DNA from 2 places in the Paraburkholderia lebeckiae genome. Region 1 is predicted to be linked to the other one. Evidence: predicted binding sites of a transcription regulator. Region 1 holds the regulator's gene; the other holds the start of a gene.

Region 1 (4,134 bases):
GCCATATCTGGGCAGTCCGGGCGGGCCCTTTTATCTGTAGCAGGAGCGCGCCACGCGCGTTGACAAATCCAACCTCAGTGGAGAATCGGCATGTACCAACATATCCTCGTCGCGCTAGACGGCAGTACTTTCTCGAAACGCGCGCTGAAAGAAGCGGTGAATCTCGCCGCGTTGACGAAGGGCGTCGTGCATCCGGTTTATGTGGTCGACAAGACGCCGCTCTTTTCCTATGCCGGCTATTACGACCCGCTCACGCTCGTCGAGGCGTTGCGCCAGGACGGCCAATCGGTGCTGGAGGAGGCCGAACAGGCCTGCGCCGCCGCCGATGTGCCTTGCCGCCCTGAAATGATCGAGTCGGAGAGCCTGTCCGACGACGTCGCCGCGATCGTGCTGCGCCACGGCGAGCAGATCCACGCCGATCTGCTTGTGCTGGGCACGCATGGGCGACGCGGCGTGCGGCGCCTCGTGATCGGCAGCGTGGCGGAGCGGGTGCTGCGTTTCTCGACCTGTCCGGTGCTGCTCATGCGCGAGCAAAGCACCGAGGATGCGCCTGCAGAGTAACCCGCGACAGCGGGGCGCGGCAGCGCGTGAACATTACGCGAGCGCGTCGGCCGGTATCTGGATCGAGATCCTGAAGCCATGGCCCGGCGAGCTGGCGAACGACACGTTGCCGCGCAACTGCCGTACGCGTTCGCGAATGCCGAGCAGACCGAATGAATCTGTTCCCCACGACCGATCCAGCGCGACACCCACGCCGTCATCCTCGATATCGAGCGACACGATGGAGCCCGCGCAGGTCATGTCGATGCGAACGCGCCCGGCCTTGGCGTGCCGCGCGACGTTCGTCAACGCCTCCTGAACGATGCGAAACAGCGCCGTCGCCGCGAATTCGCCGCACACCGGCTCGGCCGGTTCGAGATGCACGCTCGAGCGCACGTTGTAGCGTTTCGTGAAGTCTTCGGCCAGCCAGTCGAGCGCGGCGGCGAGCCCGAGGTCGTCGAGCAGCGGGGGCCGCAGATCGGCGGCGATACGCCGCAGCGAAGCGGCCATCCAGTCGATCTGCTTTTGCAGTTCATGCGTCTGCGCGGCCAGCGGCTCGGTGTCGGCCTGGCTTTTCAGCTTCGCTTCGAGCAGCGCGACGCTCATTTTCAGCGCGGTCAGTCGTTGGCCGAGATCGTCGTGCAGTTCGCGCGCAATACGTTTCTGCTCGTTTTCGCGGGCGATCTGCACGTGCGTGGATACCTGATTCGCGCGTTCGAGTTCCGCGAGGCGCATACGTTCGGTCAGGTCGCGCGTGATCTTGGCGAAGCCGAGCAGCGCGCCCGACGCGTCGTGCACTGCGGAAACGACCACGTTGGCCCAGAAACGCGAGCCGTCGCGACGTACGCGCCAGGCCTCGTCCTCGGCGCGGCCTACGGCTGCGGCGGTTTCCAGTTCGCGAGCGGGCTTGCCGGCCGCGATGTCTTCCGGGGTATAGAACTTCGAGAAATGCTGGCCGATGATTTCTTCGGGCGTGTAGCCCTTGATGCGCTGTGCGCCGGAATTCCAGCTGGTCACGCGGCCGGACACGTCGAGCATGAAGATCGCATAGTCCTGAACCGCTTCGATCAACATGAAATAGCGATCCTCGACGGGCACGTCCGACACGGACGCCGCACCGGTGAAGCAGGAAGACTCGCCGCTCGACAGACCCATCGCTCCTCCGGGCGGTCACGCAAGGCCGCGCACCGCGATGCACCGAGTTATATCAGTTCGGGAGCGCTTGTTCCACCCGGCATGTCCCGCGAACGAACGTGAGGCGAGCGTCGCGTCGGCGTTCAAACCCGAGCCAGTCCTTCCGCGTCTTCGATGCGGATCGTTTTGCCGTTCGCTTTGACGAGGCGCTCGCGCTGGAACTTCGAGAACATCCGGCTCACCGTTTCGAGCTTCATGCCCAGAAAGCAGCCGATTTCCTCGCGGGTCATGCGCAAATGAAACTCCGCCGCGGAAAAGCCGCGCGCCTTGAAGCGCTTCGACAGATTCAGCAGAAACGTCGCGACGCGCTGTTCGGCGGTCATCGTGCCGAGCAGCATCATCTGGCTCGATTCGCGCACGATCTCGCTGCTCATCATCTGATAGATGTGATGCTGCATCGGCTTCATCTCGCGACAGATCGCCTCGAGCTGCGCGAACGGAATGATGCACGCGACGCTGTCTTCGAGCGCGATCGCATCGCAATTCTGCTTGCCCGCGCCGATGCCGTCGAGGCCGAGCGAGTCGCCGGCAATCTGGAAGCCAGTCACGTGCTCGCGGCCGTCGCGATGCATGACCACGGTCTTGAACGACCCGGCGCGGATCGCGTAGATGCTTTGAAACGCATCGCCCGCGCGATACAGCGCATCACCGCGTTTGATCGAGCGCGTCGAGCAGATCAACGTGTCGAGTCGGCTCAGTTCGTCGGATGTCAGCTCGGGCGGCATGCAGATCGCGCGCATCGCGCAGGTCGAGCAGCGCGGCGCGGCGTGGCGTGCCGCCGCGGTGCGTGGCACGACGTGGATCGGTACGACGTGCGAAGTGCGGGGCGCGTCGTGGCGGGGTTCACAGACTGCGGCAACTTGCATGATCGGCTCCTGGCGGTCAGACCGGATGCGCACGACGCGCATACGCAATCGCTTCGATGGCACGGCAGGCGAGTTCGAACTCCGAGGTCTTGTCGAAGAAGAAGTCGGCGCCCGCCGCTTCGCACGCTCGGCGAAACGCCGTCGCGCAATGATTGGTCAACACGATGCTGACGATGGACGGCCGCACCCGCGACAGCGCCGCGAGCAGCAGCAGATTGGTCTTGCCCGAGAAGCACGGGTCCAGCACCGCGACATCGGCGCGACTCGCGACGATGTCGTCGAACGCGTGCTCGACGCCGGCGGACTCGCCGGCGATTTCGATGCCGGGAATCAGCGCGATCAGGCGAGCAAGCCGGCGCCGGACCTCGGTCGCATCGTCGACGAGGAAGACTCTCGATAAGGTGGCTGGCGGGGCGGTGTCCATACCGACCAGTATTGGCGACCTCATCTCAGAAATATATCGGCGGGGATTTAAGCGGCGCTAGGAGTTCGGGTAATGTTGTAGGAATATTCCTAGTGCATGGCTGGCGATGGGGTATGTAGCCGAGTGCGAGTACACGGCCACTTTCGACGTGACGGCTTCGAAGGTCGCAGGCATGCAGTTGATTAAGTAATCACGGAACAAGCCGATAAAGACCCATTGACCTGCGTCAAGCCGCGCGACGGCACCGCTTCGGTTCATGCCAGCGCTTTCACAGGGAGTCCAACATGTATGCACGAATTCTGGTTGCGCTCGACGACAGTCCCAGCGCGCAGCGCGCCTTTGCCGAGGCGCTGAAGCTCGCGAAGCTGACAGGCGCCACGCTCGAAGCCTGCTGCGTAGTAGGGCACGGCAAGTGGTCGGACAATGCCGATGTGGCTTTCGAGCCGGAACCGGCGGGCGCGGCGCAAGAATTCGCCAGCCGCGCGCTCGATGCGCCGCGCGAGCTGATGCGCGAGGCGCAGGTGCCCGGCGGCGTGCGGGTGATCGACGCGTACGCCGAAAGCGTGTCCGCGGTGCTCGCGCGCGTCGCCGACGAAATCGAAGCCGATCTGATCGTAATGGGCACGCACGGCCGCCACGGCGTGCAGCGCTTTCTGCTCGGCAGCGTCGCGGAGTCGCTCGTGCGTGCGACCGACAAGCCGGTGCTGATCGTGCGGCATGACGAACACGGGCACGCGCGTCCCTGAAGCGCCGCGTCGCGGAGCCGTGGCGCGATCGCGTGGGAGCGGCCGCGCAGCAGCCCGGTTTTCGCGGCTCAGGTGAGTTCGTTTTCGGCGCAGGCCGGGACTGACTGATCGCGCGTCGCGCCGTTCGCGTGCGCGGGAACCATCAGCACCGGGCAGCTGGCGCTGCGCAGCACGCGCTCGGCGACGCTGCCGAGCATCAGTCGTTGAACACCACGGCGGCCGTGCGTGCCCATCACGATCGCGTCGGCGTGCCATTCGAGCGCCGCCTCGACGATGCGATGCGCGACGTCTTCGCCGGTGATCGCGGCTTCGACGCTGCGGGCCGTGCCTTTGATCCCGCGCGCGGTCATCCGGCTCTGGGCAT
Region 2 (4,134 bases), on a different contig from region 1:
TCGGCTTCGGCATGGGCGCCACCACCGCGGAGATCGCCGCGCACCGTCCCGCCGACGACTTCCTGGGCGTCGAAGTCCACGAGCCCGGCGTCGGCGCGTTGCTGAAGTTGATCGGCGAGCAGTCGCTGACGAACATCCGCATCATCCAGCACGACGCGGTCGAAGTGCTCGAGCACATGATCGCGCCCGACAGCCTCGACGGCGTGCACATCTTTTTCCCCGACCCGTGGCACAAGGCGCGCCATCACAAGCGCCGGCTGATCCAGCCGAAGTTCGTCGCGCTGCTCGTGTCGCGTCTGAAGCCGGATGCGTATCTGCATTGCGCGACCGACTGGCAGAACTACGCCGAACAGATGCTCGAAGTGCTCGGCGCCGATCCGCGGCTCGAAAATACCGCCGACACCTACGCGCCGCGGCCCGACTATCGTCCGGTGACGAAGTTCGAGCGGCGCGGCCTGCGGCTCGGACACGGCGTGTGGGATCTCGTGTTCCGCAAGCGCGGCGCCGCGTAACGCGACGGGACGGCAAGCCAACGAAAAAAAGGTCCGCATACGCGGACCTTTTTTTCATCGCACGGCAAATCTCAATCGGCCCAGCTCAACCCGCCGCTATAACCGATCAGCAGAATCAGCAGGCCAAAGCCGATCCGATACCACGCGAACACCGTGAAGTCGTGCGACGCGACATAGCGCAGCAGCCAGCGGATGCAGACGAACGCACTGACGAACGCGGCCGCGAAGCCGAGCGCGAAGCTGCCGAGCGCATCGGTGGTGAGCAGGTGCCAGTCCTTGTACAGCTCGTAGGCCGTCGCGCCGAAGATGATCGGAATCGCGAGAAAGAATGAAAACTCGGTCGCGGCACGGCGCTCGATGCCGAACAGCATGCCGCCGATGATCGTCGAGCCCGAGCGCGAGGTCCCCGGAATCAGCGCGAAGCACTGCGCGAGGCCGACTTTCAACGCATCGAGCGGGCTCAGATCGTCGATGCTGCGCACCCGCACCGCCGCATCGCCGCGCGCGCGCTGACGCGCCTCCGCCCACAGGATCACGACGCCGCCCGCGACCAGCGCAAACGCGACCGGCACCGGTGAAAACAGCGCCTCCTTGATCGACTTCTCGAACAGCAGGCCAAGCACGATTGCCGGAATCGTCGCAATGATTACGTTCAGCGCGAAGCGGAGCGCCTCGGGCTGGCTCGGCAGCCCCACGATCACGTTGCCGATGCGGCGGCGAAACTCCCAGCATACGGCGAGAATCGCGCCGAGCTGGATCACGACATCGAAGGTCTTCGCGTGCTCGTCGGAGAAATCCAGCAGACTGCCGACGACGATCAGATGCCCGGTGCTCGACACCGGCAGGAACTCCGTCAAACCCTCGACCACGCCGAGAATCAGCGCCTTGCAAGCCAGTAGCCAGTCCATCCGTGCCCCTTATCGCGGTAGGTTATTGCAACGAAATGGGGCCGCACGGTCATGACTGGCATGCGCGGCCCTCGTGGCCGCGCATGCCAGTCATCTTTCGACGATCTGCACGCGTATGCCGTTTGTAAGGATGGTGATTGTACCGGGTTCGTAGTTGGCGCCGGCAAATTGCAGTTGCTCGGGCTTGAACGTGTAGATCGGATAGTTGGTTAGCAATTGGGTCGCGAGCAGCGCCGCGGCCGCGTTGATCTGCTGCGTGTACATCTGCGCCTCGCCGCTCACACTGACGTTGTCGACACTCGGCGACTTGAGGATCACCGAACGGCTCGCCGCGTCGTATGCAAGTTCACTCGACAGCGTGAACACGCCATCGACCGGCTGCTGCAGGAACGGACTCGCGAAACGCGCGTCGAGCTTCACCTGCACGCGGTTCGCATCGGGCAGCATGCCCACCACCGGATTGCTCAGCGCAACATCGAACACCTGCGACACCGTGCGCTGATACGGGAACTTGCGCTGCACGGCCTCCTGCACCTGCTTCTGCGAGAACGTGTAGTGCGACGGCATGAACGGAAACGTCGGGCTCGCGCAAGCCGCGAGCGACACAGTGATGCCAAGCACGCTGCAGCCGGTCAGCGCAGCGCGCAGAAAGCGGCGCCGGGCCGGCGCTGCGGGTCGAGTCATGCGAAATCTCCTGTGGAAGCCCTTGCGGACATCGGCTTGCGTTGACGGGTGTGGTCAGCGACGGCGTTTACCGCATGCCGCGCGTCATGGATGGGATGCCGGTTGTGTTTGCGCCTCGAGTCGCGTGAGCCACGCGAGCGCTTCGCCGCGATTCGCGCCACACATCTCGAGTTGCGGCTGCAGACCCGAGCAGCACGCGGGCCGCTCCGGCCGGCCGAAGATCGCGCAGCGCAGATCGTCACCGAGTTGCACGCAGCGCACGCCCGCCGGCTTGCCGTTCGGCATGCCTGGAATCGGGCTCGAAATCGACGGCGCGATACAGCACGCGCCGCAATCGGGACGGCACGCGTGAGCGTCCATCCGTGCACTGTTCAACCTTTGATCCACGTCATCTTTCCTGAACTCAAACCTTGGCAACGTGTTGCCAGACCCGCATTGTGCCACTGCCTGTCCGCGCGACCTCTTTACACAATCGGGTCCCGCGGGCACGCACGTAAGCTCAAAGCTGCTGACTGACCATGACACGCGGCACGCTGCGAGAGCCGCCCACCGTCCGATACCGCTCATGTCCCAAACCGACACCCTGTTCCGCCCCGACCTGCTCGCGCGCTACAGCGCGAACGGTCCCCGGTATACGTCCTATCCGACCGCGCCGCAGTTCCGCGAATCGTTCGACACCGCCGACTATCACCGCGCGGCCGCCGACCCGGGTGCCGCGTCGACCGATCTGTCTCTGTACTTCCACATTCCGTTTTGCGACACCGTGTGCTTCTACTGCGGCTGCAACAAGGTCGTGACGAAAAATCGCGCGCATGCGCGGCCGTACCTTGAGCGGCTCAAACACGAAATCGGTTTGCAGGCGGCGTGTTTCGATACACAGCGGCCCGTATCGCAATTGCATTGGGGCGGCGGCACGCCGACGTTTTTGTCGCATGACGAGATGGCCGAGCTGATGGCCGCGACGCGCGAGCACTTCAAACTTCTGCCCGACGATCTAGCCGAATATTCGATCGAGGTCGATCCGCGCGAGGCGTCGCCCGACACGGTCGCGCTTCTGCGCCGCCTCGGCTTCAACCGGCTGAGCCTGGGCGTGCAGGACTTCGATCCGCGCGTGCAGCAGGCGATCAATCGCATCCAGCCGTTCGAGATGACCGCATCGGTAATGCAGGCGGCGCGCGCGCACGGTTTTCATTCGATCGGCGTCGATCTGATTTACGGGCTGCCGCATCAAACCGTCGCGAGCTTCAGCCGCACGCTCGACACGATGCTCGAACTGGCGCCGGACCGGCTGTCGGTGTTCGCGTATGCGCACATGCCGCGGCTCTTCAAGATGCAGCGCCAGATGGATCCCGCGACGCTGCCGTCGAGCGAGGAGCGGCTGGTTCTGCTGCAACGGGTCGTCGAACGGCTGACTGAGGCGGGCTATGTGTACATCGGCATGGATCACTTCGCGCTGCCCACCGACGAGCTCGCTCGCGCGCAGGCGCAGCGCAGGCTGCATCGCAATTTCCAGGGCTATAGCACGCGGGCCGAGTGCGATCTGATCGGTTTTGGCGCCTCGTCGATCGGCAAGGTCGGCGATGTGTACGCGCAGAACGCGCGAGAGCTGCCCGCTTACACCGACTCGATCGATGCGGGTCGGCTCGCGATCGCGCGCGGCATCCGCCTGTCCGCCGACGACCGTCTGCGGCGCGACGTGATCACGCAGCTGATGTGCAACCTCGAACTGCGCTTCGACGAATTCGAAGCGGCGTATGGCATCCACTTCGCCGACACGTTCGCGCCGGAACTGGAGCGTCTGCGTTCATTCGAGGACGACGGGCTGATCTCGCTCGGCGCACGCAAGCTCGAAGTGCGAATGGCCGGCCGCATGCTCGTGCGCAATCTCGCGATGGTATTTGACCGCCATCTGGGCGAGCAGACGCTCACACGATTCTCGCGCACGGTCTGAGCAACACTCGCCGCGAACGCGCTGTGGCGGGTGAAGGCACTCGACTTGCCGGTCTACCGATTTTCGGCCATAATCTGCG

The links. Region 1 encodes FNR, which switches genes on or off when oxygen is low (the NO sensors DNR and NnrR bind a similar motif). Its sites were predicted from a motif close to TTGATNNNNATCAA; they were not measured.
Region 2: the regulator FNR is predicted to act here: its motif matches at 2,483-2,496, upstream of hemN (oxygen-independent coproporphyrinogen III oxidase).

Annotation. Positions count from the first base shown of each region.
Region 1 covers NZ_JACHDK010000004.1:213,393-217,526, forward strand. The annotation lists gene HDG39_RS10135 (universal stress protein) at 1-40, shown strand, start outside; gene HDG39_RS10140 (universal stress protein) at 91-561, shown strand; gene HDG39_RS10145 (PAS domain-containing sensor histidine kinase) at 595-1,695, opposite strand; gene fnr (fumarate/nitrate reduction transcriptional regulator Fnr) at 1,818-2,600, opposite strand; gene HDG39_RS10155 (response regulator) at 2,617-3,024, opposite strand; gene HDG39_RS10160 (universal stress protein) at 3,309-3,770, shown strand; gene HDG39_RS10165 (universal stress protein) at 3,839-4,134, opposite strand, start outside.
Region 2 covers NZ_JACHDK010000025.1:56,102-60,235, forward strand. The annotation lists gene trmB (tRNA (guanosine(46)-N7)-methyltransferase TrmB) at 1-512, shown strand, start outside; gene HDG39_RS29770 (undecaprenyl-diphosphate phosphatase) at 584-1,420, opposite strand; gene HDG39_RS29775 (DUF1439 domain-containing protein) at 1,511-2,104, opposite strand; gene HDG39_RS29780 (YkgJ family cysteine cluster protein) at 2,189-2,464, opposite strand; gene hemN (oxygen-independent coproporphyrinogen III oxidase) at 2,670-4,055, shown strand.